DNA from 3 places in the Paenibacillus sp. OSY-SE genome. Region 3 is predicted to be linked to each of the others. Evidence: riboswitches for the same ligand, from Rfam matches in the RefSeq annotation. Region 3 holds a riboswitch; each other region holds the start of a gene.

Region 1 (6,869 bases), on a different contig from region 3:
GCGATGCAAATGCCCTACGGTCCGGCCTACTTGGTCGCCTTCCTCATGATGCTCATCAGCTTCACTTCCCTGTCGCTCGCGATCGCGGGCATCGTCTGGTTCACCTCCGTCATCATGACGGTATCCGAGACGATGGAGCAGGCGGAAGTGACGCGCGACAACCGGTTTTTGTACGTCGCAAGCAGCATCGCCCTTTACTTCGTGCTGCTGCTCATTTTAACGAAGATTTTTCTGTAACAGCTGCCTTGCCGGCAGACGGTTGCAATGGCAAGCTGCAGGCAAGAGGCGTTATCGCGCCTCTTGCTTTTTTTATTTTCAGAAACTATAGTTAGTCACATGAGTAATGAACCAATGCGGTCATGAAATAATGCTTGCCCGCGCATGCGGCGTGGAGTAAGTACGATAACCGGACGAAACGAGGTGAATCCATTGCTGTTGGATGAGTCCAAATCGATCTATCTGCAAATCGCCGACATGATTGCAAATGACATATTGATCGGTGCCGTAGAGGAAGAAGGCCAAGTGCCTTCCACCAATCAATTCGCCAAAGTGCTGCAAATCAATCCAGCCACGGCTGCCAAAGGTATTAATTTGCTTGTAGACGAAGGCATATTGTACAAGAAAAGAGGTGTGGGAATGTTCGTGCGCCAAGGAGCGAAGCGTCTCGTGCGCGAGAAACGCCGCGCCCAGTTCGCAGAGGTCGAGCTGCCGCGCATTCTTCAGGAAGCGAGAGCATTGGAAATTGACAAGCAAGAGCTTGCCAACATGATTTTGAAAATACAGGAGTGACAGCTTGTGAATCCCATAGACAAATAAAACGCCGCCCGCTTAACTCCGTCAATGGACGGGCAAACAGGCGGCGTGTTCTTTATTTTTTCAACATAATCGCTTCTTCGAAATCCTCAATTTGATTGTTGGTTCCGATCATGACCATAATGTCCCGCTCATCTAGGACAGCCTCGGCCGACGGGGCGATAATGATGCCTTCCGGCTTGTTGAGCGCGACGATGCTGCAGCCGAATCTGGCCCGCGGGTTCAATTCCTTCAGCGACATCCCCTGCATGCAGCCGGGTACACTGAGCTCAGCAATCGTATACTCCTTCGACAGCTCGATATAATCGAGCAAATTCGGAGACACAAGCTGATGGGCAACGCGGATTCCCATGTCTCGTTCGGGATAAATAACCCGATCTACGTCAAGCCGCTCAAGCACGCGGCCATGCAGGTCAGACAGCGCCTTGGCGACTACCTTCTTTACGCCAAGCTCCTTCATCTGAATACTGACCAGGATGCTCGTCTGGATGTCATCGCCAATCGCAACAATGGCGCAATCAAAGTTGCGAATGCCGAGCGAGCGGAGCACATCTTCATCCGTCGCATCCGCCACGACGGCATGGGTCACCATGCCCGTCATGTCCGCAACTACCTCTTCATCTTTATCGATGCCCAGCACTTGATGTCCTAGTCTGACTAGTTCCTTGGCAAGGCTCGATCCGAATCGTCCCATCCCGACTACTGCAAACTGCTGCAACTCCATAATAGCTATTAACTCCTTCATCCATTACTATTCTCTATTTACCCTATCGTAATCTTGCCTTCCGGATGGCGGTACAGTTCCCGCTCGCTCTTCGGTCCGAGCGCATAGGCCAGCGTTATCGGCCCCAATCGTCCGGCAAACATCGTCAAACATAGAAGCACCTTGCCGAAATCGGTCAAATCCGTCGTTAAGCCCATTGTCAAGCCGACCGTGCCGAAGGCGGACGTCGTCTCGAACAAAATCATAAGGAACGGATGGTCCTCTGTCGTCGATAATATCATCGAGACCATAATGACCAGGAATAACGCCAACAAGGTCAACGTAACGGCTTTGAATATTCTGTCCTTCGCCAAGCGATAGCGATAGATGACGATATCCTCTTTTCCCCGAATCATCGTAATGACCGCGCCGACAAGAATGGCGAACGTCGTTGTCTTGATCCCTCCCCCGGTTGAACCGGGCGAAGCCCCGATAAACATCAGTATGATCATAAAAAACTGGGAAGCTTGGCGCATAGCGCCGATATCAATGGTATTCGCGCCGGCCGTACGCGGGCTGACAGACTGGAACAAAGACGCCCAGAACTGCTCCCACCCGCTTAAACCGGCGAGCGTGCGTGTATTGGTAAATTCAAAAATGAATATAACGACTGTGCCGATAACAATAAGAAGTCCGGTCATTGTCAAAACAATCTTCGTATGCAGCGACAATTTGCGGGTACGGCGATAATCCACTACATCGGACAATACGATAAAGCCAATCCCACCGAGTACGATGAGCAACATAGCCACCGTATTAATGACCGGATCTCCTACATAGCTCGTTAAGCTGGAGAACGGTCCGTACACCGAACCGAACAGGTCGAATCCGGCATTGTTGAACAATGACACCGCATGGAATATCCCGAAATAAATGGCTTGTCCGAGTGGCAGGTCGAACGCCCAACGCGTCGCAAACAGAATGGCGGCGGCTCCTTCGATACAGAAGGCAAACAGCAGCACCTTGCGGATAAGGCGGACAATTCCCTCCATGCTGCCTTGATTAAGCGCTTCTTGTAAAATAAGACGTTCCTTTAACGAAATTCTTTTTTTAAAAGCAAGCGCGAACAACGTCGCCATCGTCATGAAGCCAAGCCCGCCGACTTGAATGAGCAGCATAATGACCACTTGCCCGAACACCGTAAAGTTGGTGCCTGTATCGACCACAACTAGCCCGGTCACGCAGGTTGCTGATGTTGCTGTGAAAAACGCATCAACAAAAGACAGCGGCTGTCCGTTGGAATTTGATATCGGCAGCATAAGCAGAAATGCGCCTAATAAAATAATTAATGCAAATCCAACGACAAGTATGCGTGACGGCGTTAAATGTAAAATCCTGTTTTTCCTTGAAAGCTTCAAGGGGGTGTCACCTCTTTTTGTCCACGAAAAAAAGCACTGGAAATCCAATGCTATCGCTGGTATCCTGACGCACTTGCCTACGAGGTTAGCTGACGGATTCGGGCACGTTCAGGCTGCCCTATTCGCAGACGGTTCTTATGACCCGTCATACGCGAAATTCACCCCATTAATCGGTTCCCCCGCTTTCGTACATTGACGAAACTCGGCATGTATGCAATTCATAACGAGATTATATACGTTTCCCTACTCGCGCACAAAGTCAAAGATCGAACAAATTCAGTTGAATAGGCTGAAAAATAACGTTAAATAGCGCTTACAAAACCCCATTTTCTTGAAATGTATCGAGAACTCTTTCATTATCAAGGCGTAGCTTCATTCCTCTGCTGGACTTTACACAAATGAAGTGGATACAATAATAAAAGAGAACTGCGTATATACGACTAAATGGAGGAAAAAAGATGTCTTTTACCCATCAAGCACACCATGATGCTCATAATCAGGCTGCACCTTCTTATTACATAACCAAGCCTTTACTTATTGCTTCCATTGTTGGGTTCATAGTGTTTCTCACCGTGCAGGTTATTATTCCCTTACTGCAATTCGAGGTGAGCCCGGAGGAAGGCGCACAGGTCTCAATGATTACGAAGACGGAGGCGGCCGACAAGGCGATTCAGTACATGAAGCAGCAGTCTTGGCGATCCGAACTGACGCTGCGAAGTGCTGACCCGACAGTCGTGTATCAGACGGATTCCACGCTGGCTGGATATATCAGCAAGGAACGTTTGACGGAAGCCTTCCAGCCTTGGAGCCGCAAGGCTCCGTATGATAGGTATCAAGTCCTGCTCTCCGTTGTACGCGGAGGCCGCCCTGATGTGTTGAGCATCGATGTCAACATGACGAACGGCCAGATTATCGGCTTCAATTTCACCGGACGCCCGGCAACTGCCGCGGATGACTCCGTCGTCTCCCGAACGTTAGACTATCGCGCCGTGGCGGAACAGACCATAAAACAATTGGGCTGGTCATCATCCGAGTTGAACATTCAGCAAGAAAGCTTGAACAGCAAGGACGAAATACGGTTCACGGTGCCCAAAGCCAAAGTTGGCGGCGCAACGCTTGACTTCGTCGTACACTTTCACAACAACGACGTCGTCACAGCCAAGCCAGTATGGGAGGTGCCGCTAAGCTATAAAACAGAGGAATTGCAGCAGACCGCCACCGCTTCGTCCATTTATAAAATTGGTTATACATGGATGTCGTTGCTGCTCAGCATTCTCGCGCTCGTCGCGTGCATTCGTTACCGCAAGCTTATCCGATTCCGCTCCGGTACGATAATCACACTGTCCATCGTCTCATGCGGAATCTCCCTGCTTCATATCTGGAACCTGCTGCCTGGCCTCATCTCGCTTCAATTCGGGGTGCCTGCCGCACAGATCCGTATGGAGTACGCTTTGATCGTCCAAGGCGGAATTACAGTGCTTCAGGGAGTGGTGCTCTATTTCTCCTTGCTAGCAGGCACACGCTTGTGGGATCAGTCTAAGCATCGGCGCTTGATGCCAACCTGGAGCAGTCCGGAGTTCGGTACGGTGCTGCCCCGTGCCTTCTGGCTCGGCACGGTCTATGCAGGGCTCTTGCTTGGAGTGCAGACGTTTATCTTCGCCGCCTTGGAGACGGGATTTGGCGCATGGTCGACGACAGATGCATCACAGTCTCCGCTTAACTTGAGGCTGCCGGCGCTATATCCTCTGCTCGCTTGGATGGCTGCGATATCGGAAGAAGGCGTCTATCGCTGGTTCGGCACGGGACTGTTGCAGCGCTGGGTGAGAAATCCATGGATAGCTGGTCTCATCCCGACGCTCATCTGGGCTTTCGGACATGTCACTTATCCGATATTCCCGTTCTACTCCCGGCCGGTTGAACTGTTGATTATGGGTTTTATATTCTTGTACATCATGCTGAGGCACGGCTTCTGGACGGCATTGTTCGCCCACCTCATGCTGGATAATTTGTTGATGAGCATGTCTTACTTACTGGGAGGAACCGTGTCTGGCTCGGCGCTCGGCGCGCTATACTTGATACTGCCGGTGCTGATTATATACGGCTTAAAGAATCTTCATCAACGCAAAGTGAACATGTTACCCATGTCATAGAGCAAAACAAGCGGAGGTTGCTGCGGTCTCGTTATGGGATCTGATAAATGACACTTATGCGAACGTGAAGAAAGTGATTTTTGAGCATAGCGGACATAATCCGATGTTTGAGGAGCCTACTTTTGACAATCTAATAGCCGAATGGATGGGCGAGGGAAAGTAACTCTACAAAAACGTAAATAAGGGGAAACCTATGGCTTCCCCTGAAAAGTTTATAAATTCTACGATTTTAAATTAACACGTTTGAATGCTTCTGCTTGCTGTTTAATACCAACCTCTGTGGCAAACCGTTCAATACTTGAAGCACCGAAAAATCCATCCACACCTACGGTGTTGTCGAAAATATATTGAGCATCTTCCGGATCAGCAATCGGACCGCCATGACAAATGACCATAATATCTGGATTTACAGATTTGCCCGCATCGGTAATAGCTTGGATTTTCTTGGCGCAATCCTCAAGAGTCAATGCGGTTTTCGCGCCAATTGTTCCTTTTGTTGTCAAGCCCATGTGCGCTACCAAAATATCCGCACCCGCTTTAGCCATTTTAATAGCTTGTTCTTCATCAAATACATATGGGGTAGTAAGCAAATCAAGCTCGTGTGCTTTCCGAATCATATCAACCTCTAAATCATAGCCCATCCCGGTTTCTTCAAGGTTCGCTCTAAAGACGCCATCAATCAAGCCAACGGTCGGAAAATTTTGCACGCCTGCAAACCCTTGTTCTTTTAACTGCTTCAAGAAAACTTCCATCATTCTGAAAGGGTCTGTACCGCACACGCCTGCAAGCACTGGAGTATGCTTCACAACTGGCAATACTTCCGCTCCCATATCTACAACGATTTGGTTAGCATCCCCATAAGGCAATAATCCTGCAAGCGATCCCCGGCCAGCCATTCTATATCTTCCCGAGTTGTAAATAATGATTAAATCTACTCCGCCCGCTTCACCGCTTTTTGCAGAAATCCCCGTACCTGCTCCGGCTCCTAGAATCATTTCACCTTTAGCTACATGTTCTTTCAATTGGTTTATGATTTCTTGACGAGTTTGTTTCATTTTGCTTCCTCCTCATTTCTCTATTTCTGCATCAATTCGATTAACTTTTTAGCTGCCGCTAAAGCGAAATGTTTATCATTGATGTCATAGTCCAATTCAATGAGCTCTACGGCGTTTTGGTCAATATTATTTCTTAGCGTATCAAATAAGGCGCGATCCTCTTCTGCTCCATAGAAAGGCTGTCCTTCCACATCCAGCCCGGAAACACCCTTTAAAGGCAGCATTAATGCGGTTGGAGAGGTCGCCTTATTTAATTTTCCGGATATGATCTTGCCTAATTCTTTATTTTCTTGAACCGTCGTTCTCATTAAAGTCACGGTCGGGTTATGCTTGTAAAAAGTTCTATCCTGGAATTTCTCCGGCACCGTGTCAAACGGCCCGAAGTTGACCATATCCAATGCTCCTGTCGAAACAACTTGAGGCACACCAGAGCGCCCGGCTGCCTCGAGCCGATGCGGTCCTGCATTCAACACACCGCCTACCAGTTCATCACACCATTCTGTTGTGGTGAGATCCAACACGCCATCGAAGAAATTAGATTCAATTAATCTTTCCATCGTTTTGCCGCCAGTACCTGTTGCATGGAACACAATCACTTCATACCCATGTGCCTCCAAGTACTCCCTAGCCTGATTGACGCAAGGGGTTGTAAGCCCAAACATGGTAGCGGCTATAAGCGGTTTTTTTTCAACTTTATAATCGACCTCATATTTCACCATGCCTGCAATCG
Region 2 (6,869 bases), on a different contig from region 3:
CATCATCATAATGACCGCCATTTGCGAGAAATAGGTCAGCCCGGATTCACCGCTGTAATGCTGTAAATTCGTGTTTGTCATAAAGCTGATAATCGTATTGAACGAGAGTGTCGGCTCCATATTGTCGATGCCGTTCGGATTCAGCGGCAGCAGCTTCTGCACTCGCAAAATGATATATCCTAGCACGACCAGCACAATGTTGGTCAAAATCAAACTGAGCGTATATTTCTTCCACGACATGCTGGAGCGGTTCTTCAGACCCGCAATGCCATAAATGACATTCTCGAACGGTGTAAACAGCTTGTCGGTCCGGTTCGGTTGATTAGAGAACACATGGTACATATAGCTCCCTAATGGTTTGACAAGTAGAAGCAGCAGAATAAGAACCGCCGCAATTTGCAAAATCCCCATGGATAGGCTCCCCCTCTAATGTATAAGTCCGTCGTTCGGTTAAAATTTTTCCGGATGAATCAGCGCGTAAATTAAGTACAGGAACAGAAACACGATACAAATGGTGAGGAACATCATCGTTCGTCTCCTCCCGTTTGTTCGACAACTTTGCCGCACCATGCCAAAAATCCGCAGAACATGGAAAAGGCAAGGGCTAGAGCAGCAATCATATATAGATCAGACATGTGACAACCTCTCTTCATTAGCATTGTTTTTAACACGCAATCGTGCTCTCACGCCCAAAAAAGGCAATAAAAAAGAAACCTGCGAGAAAAGGAACTTTCTCGTGGTTTCCGGGCACAGTCTATTAAACCGTGTCACACACGACGATCGTTGCCTCTCTCCGTACGCTTACGAGGTTAGCTGACGGATTCGGGCGCGAGAGTCGCCCTACCGACAGTGAACTGTCGGATTCACCCCGTGAGCTCGGTCAACTATGCGCCCAAGCTCGTTGGTTCCCCCGCTTTCTGCTTTACAGAAATTAAGCGATAAATTTGAAAAGGTACAAGCTATGATTTTCATTATTTTCATGGGAAGACAATAAAAAGCCACAGAGGCATAAACCCTGTGGCCGATTAATCGATCACGAGTCCTCATCCTCTCTCCTACGCTTACGAGGTTAGCTGACGGATTCGGGCAGTGAGAGTTGCCCTACCCCGGAATTAGACCCATGGAATCCAATTCCGCAGGATTCACCCCATGACCGTTCTCCGACTCTCACATCGGAATTCGATCAGATGTTGGTTCCCCCGCTTTCTGCTGTGCAGAAATTAAGCGATTCAGAATGCTGAACGGATAATTTAATTCATGAACGTATATTACGTCTCGGCAGTTACTTTGTAAAGCAGCCAAATTTCCAAAAATGACTAGAAAACGGCAGCTTTTGGTCTGCCAAAATCGATTTACACTTCTAAATCCATTTATCGCGTTCATTATCTCGTTCTTGCTCGGTATTTCAGAATACTTCCTCTATAGGGCGCATCATATGAGCACAGTCTCCCTTCACCCATTTTGCGCAGAAATCGTGATGCGGTTTCTGCATTTTCAGAAAACATTAGCTTTTCGAAGAAACAACCGTAAAATCGCGAAATAAACAGTTCCTATTTGTAAACAAAACCAATTTCCCAGCCGATTCGATGAAAATATACGGTTTTTTAACTGTTTTCACATTGTACAAAGCATAAAGGAAAGGAGTAAGATACGTGTCGTACACCATCATTCTTTCGATCGCTGAATTCTTGAAGCAAGGAGCGGGGGACCCATCAGGACCTTTTCTGACTTGGTTTAACTTGGTCCATCGGGGTGAATCCGATTGGCAAGCTTGCCGTCGGCAGGGCGACTCCTACGTCCGAATCCGTCAGCTAACCTCGTAAGCGTAGCGGGAGAGGCACATGATTACCTGCGCAGTGTCTGTCATTCGCAGCCTGATTGTTCAATTATGCCGCAGCAACCCGCGGCAATCAGTCATGATGGCTTCGCTGCGCGCAAGACAATGCCTGGAGGGAATGAACATGGCAAAGCAGCAAGCGGAACGAATCATTAGCAATTTGGAATTGTATCAAATATCTGTGTCGTCCGGACACGGATTGGAAGGCGGCTCAAGGCCGCTAACGTTGGTATTGAAAATTTCCTGCGCAAACGGCGCCGTTGGTTGGGGTAAGTTACTGTTTTATCATACTGCTCCGCACTTTGATCTCATTCACTGGTCGCGGCGGCTGGATCAGGTAAAAGGGAAAACTGTAGTGGAAGCATTCGAGCTTGTGGAGGAGATGAAGGGAACGTGGTGCTTTGAGAAAGTTCAGCTTGCAAAGCTCGCCTTAAGGGATTTACTTCCTCTGTCCAGACACCGTTTCTGTCCAAAGGAACGCCTCTTAATGGAGAGATCGCAAGCCTATTATTGCATTATCTGAATGAGCTGCGGATAAACAGCGAAAGCCCCCAAAATTGGGGGCCGTATGTATATTTGAACTCAATGAATAAGTCAGGCTGCTTGCTCCGCAAAAGAAGAGGCCGAGTATTTAAATGCGAGATAACCGAGGTAAGCATATACAGCTACAGAGATCAGGGAATTAACACTAATGGCCATAAAGGGAAACAAAATCAGAACGGCTTTCGCCCAAAGGCCATACGGCAAATACTTGATATCGCTGGATATAAGCGTCAGCCATACTCCTAGCAGAAAGGAATAACCGGCAACCGCGCTTAACGGAATCGTATAAAACATAAAGTCCAAGACACCATAGCTGGAATAGGGCAGCACCTTGAACAGTAAAGCTTGAAGAAACCCGACTCCTATCCCGCCAAATAATAAATACAGCCTAAAAGGCGAAAGAACTTGAATAAATGAAAAGGACAACAACCAGGTTCTCAATTCACGAATTACATTGGAAAATTGCTGCATCGACAAAGACCTCCTTATGATTGCATATCGGCCGGTACCGGCGCTGCTTCTTCGGGAAATTGATGTCTGCATCCCGAACAGAACCGGGTATCTCACGGTACGACTTGGCCGCAAACGCAATCTTTTTCATCGGACGACTCTTGTGTATCCACGACCTGCATTTGTATTGCGCTTTTCGTCATACACTCAAATAATTCAACAGGACTTAAAGCACAAAAAAAAGGATAAATGACAGGTATTGAAGCCGAAGTGAATTACCTCATTTATCCTTATGCATGAATTTATAGTGAAGCGCCCTTATCGCGAGCCGGACGGACAGGCGTATTTCCCGAATTGACGACAATCATGACGATTGTCAACTCCGCCGCCACTCCTAGCGATTGGGCAAGCGCACCGATCGTGCCGTTCCATCCAGGCGTCATCCAGACACATAAGATGAGAGTCGCAATCGTAAGAACGACGTTCCCCATTTGAGATCTCATCATCATTTTCGTCTGTCCGCGCATCATGATGATTCCGTTGCCATAGTCGATCCACGGAAAAATGAAGCTGTACAGCATGAGGACCCGTAGCGTGTCTAGGCTCGCACGCATCAATTCCTCGTTCGCCCCCATCACCTGCGTCAATATCCATGGTCCAATCGGTGTGAAGCTGAGCAGAGCCGTCAGCAACCCGGGAAGAAAGGCGAGTGTAAACGCAAAGCGTTTGACTTTCCTGCTATCCTTCGCATAGAAATTGAGCACGATCTGATGCAAATACGTAAAAAAACTGAGCACAAGCAGGTTAATGCTGCTCGCAAGCGCAAACGAAGCAACCGCAAGCTGCTGTTCCGCCGTTTTCCCCAGCATGGCATTGATAGATGGTCCGATCAGAACGGCAATAAAGGATGAATATAATAGCGGCTTATAGAATTTGAAAATATGGGATCGGTTCGTAATGGCGTGACCTTCCACCTTATCGGGAATGCTATGTCTCAACAAGTTGCGTCCCTCCAACCAAGCGACCAGACATTCTATAGCCATCCCCGACAAAAAAATGATAGCTCCAGCCTTGCCGCTGTTCACACCCGTCCGAATAAAATACAGCGACAGACCATACATGGCAGCCAAACGGATTATCATCCCGATGGTCAGCCACTTCGTCCGCATATTATAAATAATGATGCCATGATATAAGCAGCGGATTCCCGAAAATATACTGACGAACATTAATATCCGGTATACACCAAGCGTCGGCTCTAAGGCTGCCTCCTCCACGCCGAAGAAGTGGCGAAATACGACCGTACCGAGCGGAGTGTATGCAATAATCGTGTTGAGCAGCATAATGCAGGCCAACACATAGTTGCTGATTGAGGTCATCGCCCGGAAAGAATTCCGATCCCGAACCAAGGTTGAGCAGGTCTGTCTAAGCAGAATGCCCGGCCGCTCCGTCAAGCTGTACAGGCTCAATGCGATGGCATAGGTAGAAATAATAAATTCCGGATTCGGTGACCTTGCAAGCGTACTGTTAATAATGACGTGGGATACCGTAACAAGAGTAGAAGAGAATCCTAAGGGCAGGAAAAAGGCAAGCATCTGCTTATACGTTACGGGATGTTCAGATATCGAGCTGTCATTCATGTTGTGTCCTCATTCAATATGATCGATTTGTAAAGCCTGAGTTCTAGTATACTGAACACGGCCAGAAGTACCAATGAGCAATTTCCCGTCAATTCGTGAAAAAAGCCCCTGCTCGTTAATGGAGCAGGGACTTTCATCACTACAAAGTAAACTTGCGCAGCTCTTCTTGCAATTCCTTCATTTTCCGATTCAACACGACTGCAGAATCCGAAATCTCTTCGACGATTGCCAATTGTTCTTCGGACGAAGCGGCCACGCTCTGCGAACTTTCTGATGAGCTTCTTGCAATTTCCGCCAGATTCTCAAGGGAAGCCGCCACCTCTTCACTGCCAGCGGACATTTCTTGAGCTGCGGCAGACACTTCTTGAACCTGTTCAGTAACATCTTGCACAGATGTCCATAACAGTTGAAAGTTATCGCCTGCGACCTGAACGATTTTCGCCCCTTCCTGCACCTCAATCGCGCTGTTTTCCATCGCTTCCGCCAACTGTCTCGTATACTTCACGACGGAATGGAGCATTTCGGCGATTTGCTCTGTCGAAGCCTTCGTTTGTTCGGCTAGCTGCCGCACTTCTTGCGCAACCACACCGAAGCCCCGTCCGTGCTCGCCCGCTCGCGCCGCCTCTATGGAAGCATTGAGCGCCAACAGATTCGTCTGCGTCGCTACATTGCCGATAATGCCAACAACCTGTTCAATCTGCTTCGATTGTTCGGTTAACGACTTCGTAATCTCCACGGAACGGTGGACAGAGTTGTTGATATGATTCATCTGCTTCATCGTCTGCTGCACGACTTCATTACCTTGCTGCGCCGCACCTGCTGCCTCAAGGCTGAGCTCTGACACCGTCGCAGTTGATTCGGCGATCCGTTGAATGCCGATCGCGATTTCCGACATCGCCGCTTTGCTCTCTTCCGCACCCTGCAGCTGTGTCTCCGAGCCGGAGGCGACTTCCTGAATGGAGCCGGATATTTCATGACTCGACTGAGCCGTTTGCTCCGCGATAATCGATAGTTGATCTGACGATTCAGCCACATGGTCCGCCGTAGACTTTACATTCGCAACAAGCTGCTTAATGTGGGTCATCATCACATTGAAGTTGTCTGACAGAACGCCAATCTCATCTTTGGACGTGACCGGGATCGTCACGGTCAAATCGCCGTTCGCCGCCCGCTTCGACAGCTCGGACAATTCCTTCAACGGCAGGATAAGGCGGCGGATCAGCAAGACAATAATAGCAATAAACACGGCACCGGTAGCCGCTCCGACTCCAACCGTTTTCCACAGCATCACGTTCAGGTCGTCATTAATTGTTTCATTATTGAAATCGACGGCAAAAATCGCTACGGTTTGATTTTGTTTGTTCTGGATTGGTTTAAAGACGGTAATCCATTCCCCATCCTCATCCTCGTACATGTCGCTAAGCCCGGTGCCCGTCTCCTTCATGTCCTGAACCGCTTGAATAAGCTCGGGCGGAAGCTCGTAGTTGTCACCAGGCTTTATGCCCGTGTCAATGAAAGACTGGCTCCCCTGCAGCAATTTCAAATACGATTTCCCATCCTGTTCGATCATTTCGGGAAAGAGCAAATACGTATTGCTGATGAAATTGTCCCGAATCATGCCATTCAAGCTATTATGTATCCATGCAATACTCTGATCCTTGACATATTGCAATGCGTCTAACGATTTTAGCTTCTCGGCCGCTCCGGCGATGCCCTCCCATTCGAGTTCGATTTGTTTGGTAAGGGTCGTATGGAGAGAAGATAGTTCTCCATTGTAAATGCTCCGTTCCATCATGTAAGAGAAGGTCGTGAACACACCTGACATGACAGCGAGAAGCACCGTCATAGCGACGACAGACTTGAATACCAGACTTTTGTTTCTCATAGATTAGCCCCCTTTTGACTGATGAGCAGGTTGAATACGGGCTGTTCCTTGCGTTGTCGCCGGTGTACACGTACCGTATGTCTGCTGTAGTAGCAATTTTACCAGCTATATATCGTCAATATTCGACAAAAATGAATAGCGATAATTTAAATTTTAAATAAATTTTATGTGAATTTTTCTTTACAAAAAAAAAAGCGCGCCCCTCTTTAGAAGATGACACGCTTACCCATACCGCTTCCGATTCGGGACATGAAGCCAGTTCATGATTGCAGCGCCTTGCGGACGCTTAATATATATTTGGATTGATCGAGCGGATTGACTCCTCGCCGCGGGCAAGTAACCGAGATGTCCGGCGGACATTGTTCATATCTGTCAAAAAAGGTTGCGATCGTGCCGCGCCCTTTCGTCATGGAGCCAAGCTTGATCGGATAGTCTAACGAGGTGGCCGCCGGCATCCTCCCTTCCAGCGTCATCCGCCCGCCATGCGGAACCGGGGCTTCGAATACACCGCGCA
Region 3 (6,869 bases):
TTCGGAAATGGTGCTGAGGCACATTTTCAAGCGGGCCAAGGAGCTTTATTTGCAGGGCTACTCATTCCGCTATTTTTTGGAACCGCTTGATGCGCTGTTTGAAGGGACGTTGACAACCACACAGTATGTGCAGTTGGATGAGGCTTTTGTACAGACTGCCTTTATGCAATGGATAAATGAACCGGATGAGCTTCTCGCCGACTTGTGTCAGCGATTCATCGAGCGTAAACTGTACAAGTATATTGAAGTGGATGAGTTGAATGCTGAATGGCTGTGCCGTGAATGGCATGCGGCAGGCTTGAATCCGGACTACGACATTATGTTCGATTCACCTTCGGATAATCCGTATGATGTGTATCGCTCGGGAGACGAACCGACGCAGCAGCACATATTGCTGTGGGATGGTCATGACCAAGTGATGGAATTGTCCAAAAAATCGGACATCGTGCGTTCCATCAGCGGCATTCGCCGTGGAAATCATTACATTTATTTCCCGATGGACAAGCTTCAAGCGGTGGAACACCGGCTCACGGATGAAGTGAAGCGGATGTTCCTGCAGCGAAAAAATTGAGTCCAAGAACTGGTCGATGGATGGAAAGTGAAACAAGCTCTTTAAATTAAGAAGGAGAAAGTAATCAATACAATTTTAAAAGGAGCGCATTGACGTGTTATTTGATACGCATACCCATTTGGACAACGAAGCATTTGACGAGGATCGCGAGGCAATGATCGCTCATGCTGTGGAGCAGGGCGTTACACGTATGGTCAATGTCGGCTTTAACCGCGAGACTATTCCTACAACAATGGCGTTAGCTGAGAAATATGATTTCATATATGCGGCTGTAGGCTGGCATCCGGTGGATGCCATAACGATGAAGCCAGAGGATATCGATTGGATTGCCGAGCTCACCAAGCATGACAAAGTCGTCGCCATCGGCGAGATTGGTCTCGACTATCATTGGGATACTTCACCGAAGGATGTTCAGCAGCGTGTATTTCGTCAGCAGATCGGGCTGGCCCGGGAGTTGAACATGCCCATCGTCATTCATAATCGCGAGGCGCATGAAGATGTGATTCGTATTTTGCGTGAAGAGAAGGCGAGTGAAGTCGGCGGGATTATGCATTCCTTCTCTGGCAGCTGGGAGACTGCAAAAATGTGTCTGGACATGGGGTTCTACCTTTCCTTTGGCGGACCGATTACGTTTAAAAATGCAAAGCAGCCCAAAGAAGTGCTTGTAAAGATACCCGATGACCGATTACTCGTCGAAACGGATTCCCCATATTTGACTCCTCACCCTTTTCGCGGGAAAAGAAACGAGTCTGCTCATGTGCGTCTCGTAGCAGAGGCAGCGGCGCAATTGAAAGGAATGGAATTTGAAGAATTTTGCAGAATAACGACTGAAAACGGACTGACATGTTTTGACATACGGTGAAAATCAATGAAAAACCGATGAAATAAAGTTCTAGACCACAAGATAAGTGGATTTGTTCACGAAAAAGCGATTTTGTTACTTTTTTTTAACCCTTTTTGACTTAAAACGTGATTGATACCATCTTTACAAGGTGATTGCAAACACGATATGATTTCTCACAGATGTTCGTAAACACTTGAATATTGTTCCAACCAACCAGTATCGCTTAATCTCCATTTTGGAGAGCGGGGGAACCAAAGCGCGAACAATCCGGGAATGAATACATGTTCATTCATGCGGAATGTATCCTAGGGGTGAATTCTGAACAGCCGAGCCATGAGCCGGTGAGTTGAGATAGGGCGACTCTCACAAGCCCGAACCCGACAGCTAACCTCGTCAGCGTATCGGAGAGAGGGGTCCGCGTGCGTCCTACACTGTTGACGTTTGGGTTTCATTTGGGAAGCCACGACAAGAGTCGCCTCTTACGCTAGGCTTCTTTTGTTTTCTCTTGAAACTTCTTTTTTCGAATAAAGAAAAGAAAGACGTCATAGGGTTATGAAATAGGAGGTGGGAGCAGCCGTTACTGGAGTTGGTGTGAAGAATTCGACCATAGCTTGCACATGAGCTCGATAGATGAACGTATTCTTCGCAAACATTCTTGATATAGTCGCGTCAGATGGAATCATGCAAAACACTCGACGGCGGGACTATGTAAGGAGGACCGAGAAGTGGGAGAGATCGTTAATGACGAAACCCATGAACCCCGATCATCCAGCATGTCGCTCGCAATGCGATGGAAGCATGAAAATGTACGTGTCGTGTCTGTCATTGCTGCTGTTGCGGTTGTTATCACGTTGATTACGGTATTATATATGTATGGTGCATCGAAGAAGACACTGTCCATCCGCGTAGATGGACAAGAGCACGCTATAGAAACACGCCAAGATACGCTTCGTAATGTTTTGGATGAGCATGCGATAGCGGTAGGGGCACATGATGCCGTATCCAAACCGTTGGATACGGAAATAACAGATGGCGATAAGATCGTCATCGAACGCGCGTTACCCGTTAACGTGATGGTAGACGGACAGAAGAAGACGCATTATACGACCAAAAAATCGGTGAGCGAGGCTTTAGTATCGCTTCAAATACCTGTCAAGACGGCTGACAAGGTATATCCGGGTCAAGATGCTGCCGTTGCAAATAATATGGACATTCGTATCGTGCGTGTCAGTAAGAACGTAGAAGAGCGAAAAGTGAAGGTTCCATTCCAAGTCGTCAAGAAAGCTGATCCTACCTTGTTGAAGGGGAAGACGAAGACGGTTCAAAAGGGGAAAGAGGGAATCGTCGTCCAAAAGATTGAAAAAGTATATGAGGACGGCAAACTCGTATATTCGAAGTTAGTGGATAAGTCCGTTCAGACGAAGCAGGTCAATCAGGTTCTAGCCTATGGAACGAAGAAGGAACCTGAAGTGGTCGTTCTGTCGGCAAGCTCTCCGAGTGTCGGCTCTGGCAAAGGGGGCAAGGTCGGCTTCGATTACAAGGATATGCTGGAGAACGTTCAATTAACCGCCTATACGGAACAAGAAGGGTCACCGGGAGCCAAGACCGCCTCCGGCACCAAGGTGGTGGAAGGACGTACGATCGCGGTAGATCCGAAGCTCATTCCGCTTGGATGGTGGGTGTATATCGAGGGCGTCGGATTCCGACGTGCTGAAGATACAGGCGGAGCGGTAAAAGGTAAAATTATTGACGTTTATTACGAAAGCAAAGGTGCTGTACGCAAGTTTGGCAGGAAAAAGGGCCATACGGTGTATGTGATCGGTCCGGTGAAGCCGGAAGCGAATTAATTGATTCGATGACGCGGCAGAAGCCACGCGGTTTGCTGCCGTGTATTTAGGATATAGTAATGAATAACGATTTATGTCATGCTAAGAAGAGGGAGATCCCTCTTCTTTTGTGCTTTTTAGAGTTGTTCAAAAAGTCCCCTTTTGATCACGGAGTATCGCAAGATGTGATTCGGCATCGAATCTTGCATTCACCCTCGAAGAGGTTATGCTTCCGAAGTATGTTTCCTACGGAAACATTTCAGGTGCTCATGTAGTCTCGCCTACACCGCGCTCCTCCTTCTTCGGGTTCTTGCAACCTCCTCGGTGCTGAAAAGCGGCCTTTTTGAACATCTATTTAAATAAGTTACGTGCTCAAAAGTGGGGGACATGAGGAAGGAGTAAGAACGTTGATACGAGAAGTAATCGTCGTGGAAGGAAAAGACGACACCGTTGCAATTCAGCGCGCTGTGGAAGCCGATACGATCGAGACGGGGGGATCGGCTCTCAATGATATGACCATCCGCCGCATTGCTCTGGCGCAAGAGCGGCGCGGTGTTATTATATTTACGGATCCCGACCATGCCGGGGAGCGCATTCGCAAGCTGATCGCTGCGCAGGTTCCCGGCTGCAAGCACGCGTTCTTGCCAAGGCACGAGGCGATTGCAAAAGGGGATCTCGGGGTGGAGAACGCCTCCCCTGAAGCGGTACGTAGAGCGCTGCAGCAGATACGGACAGAAATGCCTGCATTACATACGGAGCTTACGTGGACAGATTTGGTGGAAGCTGGGCTTACAACTTTTGCAGGTTCCGCCGAACGCCGCAGACAATTGGGTGAAAGACTGGGTATCGGCTATTGCAATGCGAAGCAGATGTTAAAACGCTGCGCTATGTTTCAAATCGGGCGGGAAGAGTTCGAACAGGCATTGCATGAACTGGAGGAATCCAATCTCACCGCGCAACAACAGCAGAAGGAGACATGAACGAATGAATCACTCGTTTACGGATATTGCAACACCTTCGCGAACGAAGGAAATTGTTCGCAAACACGGCTTCTCTTTTAAGAAGAGCTTGGGACAAAATTTCTTGATCGATATGAATATAATGCGGCGCATTGTCGATGCAGCCGAACTGGATGCCTCTACAGGGGCTTTAGAGATTGGTCCAGGGATTGGAGCGCTTACCGAACAGTTGGCGAAGCGAGCGGGCCGTGTAGCGGCTGTAGAGATTGATCAGCGTCTCATCCCCATTCTGGACGAAGTGATGGAACCATATCCAAATGTGCAGGTCGTTCATGGCGATGTGCTGAAGGTGGATTTGCAAGAGTTATTCCGCGAACAGTTTCATGGGATGGACAAGGTAAGCGTCGTGGCCAACCTTCCTTACTACGTGACCACACCGATTATGATGAAGCTGTTGGAAGAACAACTTCCGCTGAAGCATATTGTCGTCATGATACAGAAGGAAGTGGCTGAGCGCATGGCAGCGAGTCCGGGAGGCAAGGATTACGGCAGCTTAAGTGTGGCTGTGCAATACTATGCCGAGCCAGAGCTGATTTGCACTGTTCCGGGTACGGTCTTTATCCCGCAGCCTAATGTAGAGTCTACCGTTATTCGACTGCGCGTAAGGGAGGAGCCTCCTGTTCAAGTAGCGGACGAGCAGCATCTATTTGAGGTCGTGCAGGCGAGCTTTGCTCAGCGGCGCAAGACGCTGTGGAACAATTTAAAGGCGCGCTACGGCAGCGTGTGTGGAACGGATGCGCTGGCTGAAGCGGTTGCTACTGCCGGCATTGAGCCGACAAGACGCGGGGAGACGCTGTCTCTTGAAGAATTTGCCCGCTTAAGCGATAGCATAGGACGTGCGGTCAACGCAGCTGAATAATTCAGCACGGTGCGAGCTAACCGTGATGGTCGCCAATGTAGGCAATCACCAAACTGCACTTTTGCCCATAGGATAGTTGGAGAGGTGATCGATCCTATGAAGCAAGGAGATCTGGTCGTACGTAAGTCATACGGCGGCGATATTACATTCCGCATTGATGCGGTTTTTCAGGATACGGCGATTATAAAAGGGACTGAATTTCGTCTGCTCGCCGATTCTCCAGTTCGAGATTTGGTCAATGTTTCGCAAGCAACAATTAAGCGTCGTACGCAGCAAGCTCATATTACTATGCTGGAATCAGTCAAGGCAATTGAGCAACATCAACGCCAACAGACCGAACGCCGCCGCGCCGAGTTTCAATTTGCCGAGGTTCCCCATTCATCTGCTTATTTTGATATGCCTGGCAAGGTGCTTCATTTGGATGGTGATTCGAACTATTTGCAGAAGAGCATGGCGATATATAATCAGCTTCGAGTACCGGCCGAGGGGCATTACGTGCATGAGGCGAATATGGCGGATATGCTGTACCGCTTGCTTCCCCGCGTGCATCCGGACATCGTCGTCATTACAGGGCATGATGGAGTATTGAAAAGTATGAAGGATCGGGATTTATATAGCTTGCAAAGCTATAAAAATTCAAAAAATTTCGTGAATGCCGTACAAACCGCGAGACAGTTCGAACGCCATCTTGATTTACTGACCATCGTAGCGGGAGCTTGCCAATCCCATTTCGAGGCGCTGCTGCAATCTGGTGCGAACTTCGCCAGTTCACCCGGCCGGATTATGATTCATGCATTGGATCCGGTGTATGTCGCTGTGCAAGCCTCGTATACGTCGATTCGCGAAACGGTACAGATAGGCGATATCACATCACATACGATGACGGGACTGGAAGGAGTGGGCGGAATCGAGACACGAGGGAGCTATCGTGTTGGGATGCCGAAATGGAAAGATTTATCCAATTTGGACGTAACACCGTCCGTAATTTGAATAAAAAACGATGAATTGTAGAAACTTAAGAAATTGGGCAAAAAAACACATTGACACCTAACAAAGCTTGTTGTTATAATTATTTATTTAATTTGACATTTCCTCTAACTTTGTTTATAATGGACAAGGAAAGAGGTGGTAGCTACAATGGCGAGAAATGCGCTATTTGAAATTCGTCGCTGTCTTGAAGCTCATGTCGGCCAGAAGATTTTGCTCCGTGCAAACGGTGGTCGTCGTAAGACGATTGAACGCACGGGTGTGTTGGAAGAAACCTACCCTTCTGTATTTATTGTCAAGTTGGACCAGGAACAGAACGCGTTCAAACGAGTGTCCTATAGCTATGCAGATATATTAACAGAATCGGTCGAAGTGACCGTATGCGCCGAGAATGGCGAAATGAAGATTGAATACGTTCGTGGTTGAACGTTCATGACGGGCAGTCCTTAATGGGCTGCTTTTTTGTTGCCCACAAATATGATCGGCTTGCAGCGAATAACCCCTTTTGCTGTAACCAACATTATAGATACACGCCTCGCGCAGCGTTTTAAATGCGCCACATTTTTGGAATCGGTCCGGATTCCGCCGAAGGAGGTATGACGATGAGTCGAAGAAGACGCAGCAGCTTTATGTCTGAGGAGTTGAAGTACGAATTAGCAAAAGACCTCGGCTTCTATGACACCGTTACCCAATATGGGTGGGGAGCCATCCGAGCCAAAGATGCAGGAGATATGGTAAAGCGTGCCATTCAATTGGCCGAGCA

Evidence for each region. Region 3 has a riboswitch for cyclic di-AMP ahead of A372_RS0107795 (3D domain-containing protein). Riboswitches for the same ligand answer to the same signal wherever they lie in the genome.
Region 1: another riboswitch for cyclic di-AMP. It lies ahead of A372_RS0125295 (TrkH family potassium uptake protein); the one in region 3 lies ahead of A372_RS0107795 (3D domain-containing protein).
Region 2: another riboswitch for cyclic di-AMP. It lies ahead of A372_RS0124430 (hypothetical protein); the one in region 3 lies ahead of A372_RS0107795 (3D domain-containing protein).

Annotation. Positions count from the first base shown of each region.
Region 1 covers NZ_ALKF01000199.1:38,890-45,758, forward strand. The annotation lists gene A372_RS0125280 (hypothetical protein) at 1-237, shown strand, start outside; gene A372_RS0125285 (GntR family transcriptional regulator) at 430-789, shown strand; gene A372_RS0125290 (potassium channel family protein) at 869-1,537, opposite strand; gene A372_RS0125295 (TrkH family potassium uptake protein) at 1,576-2,934, opposite strand; cyclic di-AMP (ydaO/yuaA leader) riboswitch at 2,994-3,152, opposite strand; gene A372_RS0125300 (CPBP family intramembrane glutamic endopeptidase) at 3,393-5,084, shown strand; gene A372_RS0125305 (phosphoenolpyruvate hydrolase family protein) at 5,306-6,139, opposite strand; gene A372_RS0125310 (Tm-1-like ATP-binding domain-containing protein) at 6,160-6,869, opposite strand, start outside.
Region 2 covers NZ_ALKF01000198.1:14,798-21,666, forward strand. The annotation lists gene kdpA (potassium-transporting ATPase subunit KdpA) at 1-411, opposite strand, end outside; gene kdpF (K(+)-transporting ATPase subunit F) at 451-570, opposite strand; cyclic di-AMP (ydaO/yuaA leader) riboswitch at 783-948, opposite strand; cyclic di-AMP (ydaO/yuaA leader) riboswitch at 1,044-1,237, opposite strand; cyclic di-AMP (ydaO/yuaA leader) riboswitch at 1,669-1,840, shown strand; gene A372_RS0124430 (hypothetical protein) at 1,842-2,360, shown strand; gene A372_RS0124435 (hypothetical protein) at 2,432-2,851, opposite strand; gene A372_RS38020 (hypothetical protein) at 2,823-2,981, opposite strand; gene A372_RS0124440 (hypothetical protein) at 3,133-4,470, opposite strand; gene A372_RS0124445 (methyl-accepting chemotaxis protein) at 4,610-6,355, opposite strand; gene A372_RS0124450 (GTP-binding protein) at 6,616-6,869, opposite strand, start outside.
Region 3 covers NZ_ALKF01000162.1:10,525-17,393, forward strand. The annotation lists gene A372_RS0107785 (HD domain-containing protein) at 1-571, shown strand, start outside; gene A372_RS0107790 (TatD family hydrolase) at 666-1,433, shown strand; cyclic di-AMP (ydaO/yuaA leader) riboswitch at 1,626-1,829, shown strand; gene A372_RS0107795 (3D domain-containing protein) at 2,141-3,262, shown strand; gene rnmV (ribonuclease M5) at 3,649-4,221, shown strand; gene rsmA (16S rRNA (adenine(1518)-N(6)/adenine(1519)-N(6))-dimethyltransferase RsmA) at 4,226-5,119, shown strand; gene yabG (sporulation peptidase YabG) at 5,216-6,109, shown strand; gene veg (biofilm formation stimulator Veg) at 6,257-6,532, shown strand; gene A372_RS0107820 (small, acid-soluble spore protein, alpha/beta type) at 6,709-6,869, shown strand, end outside.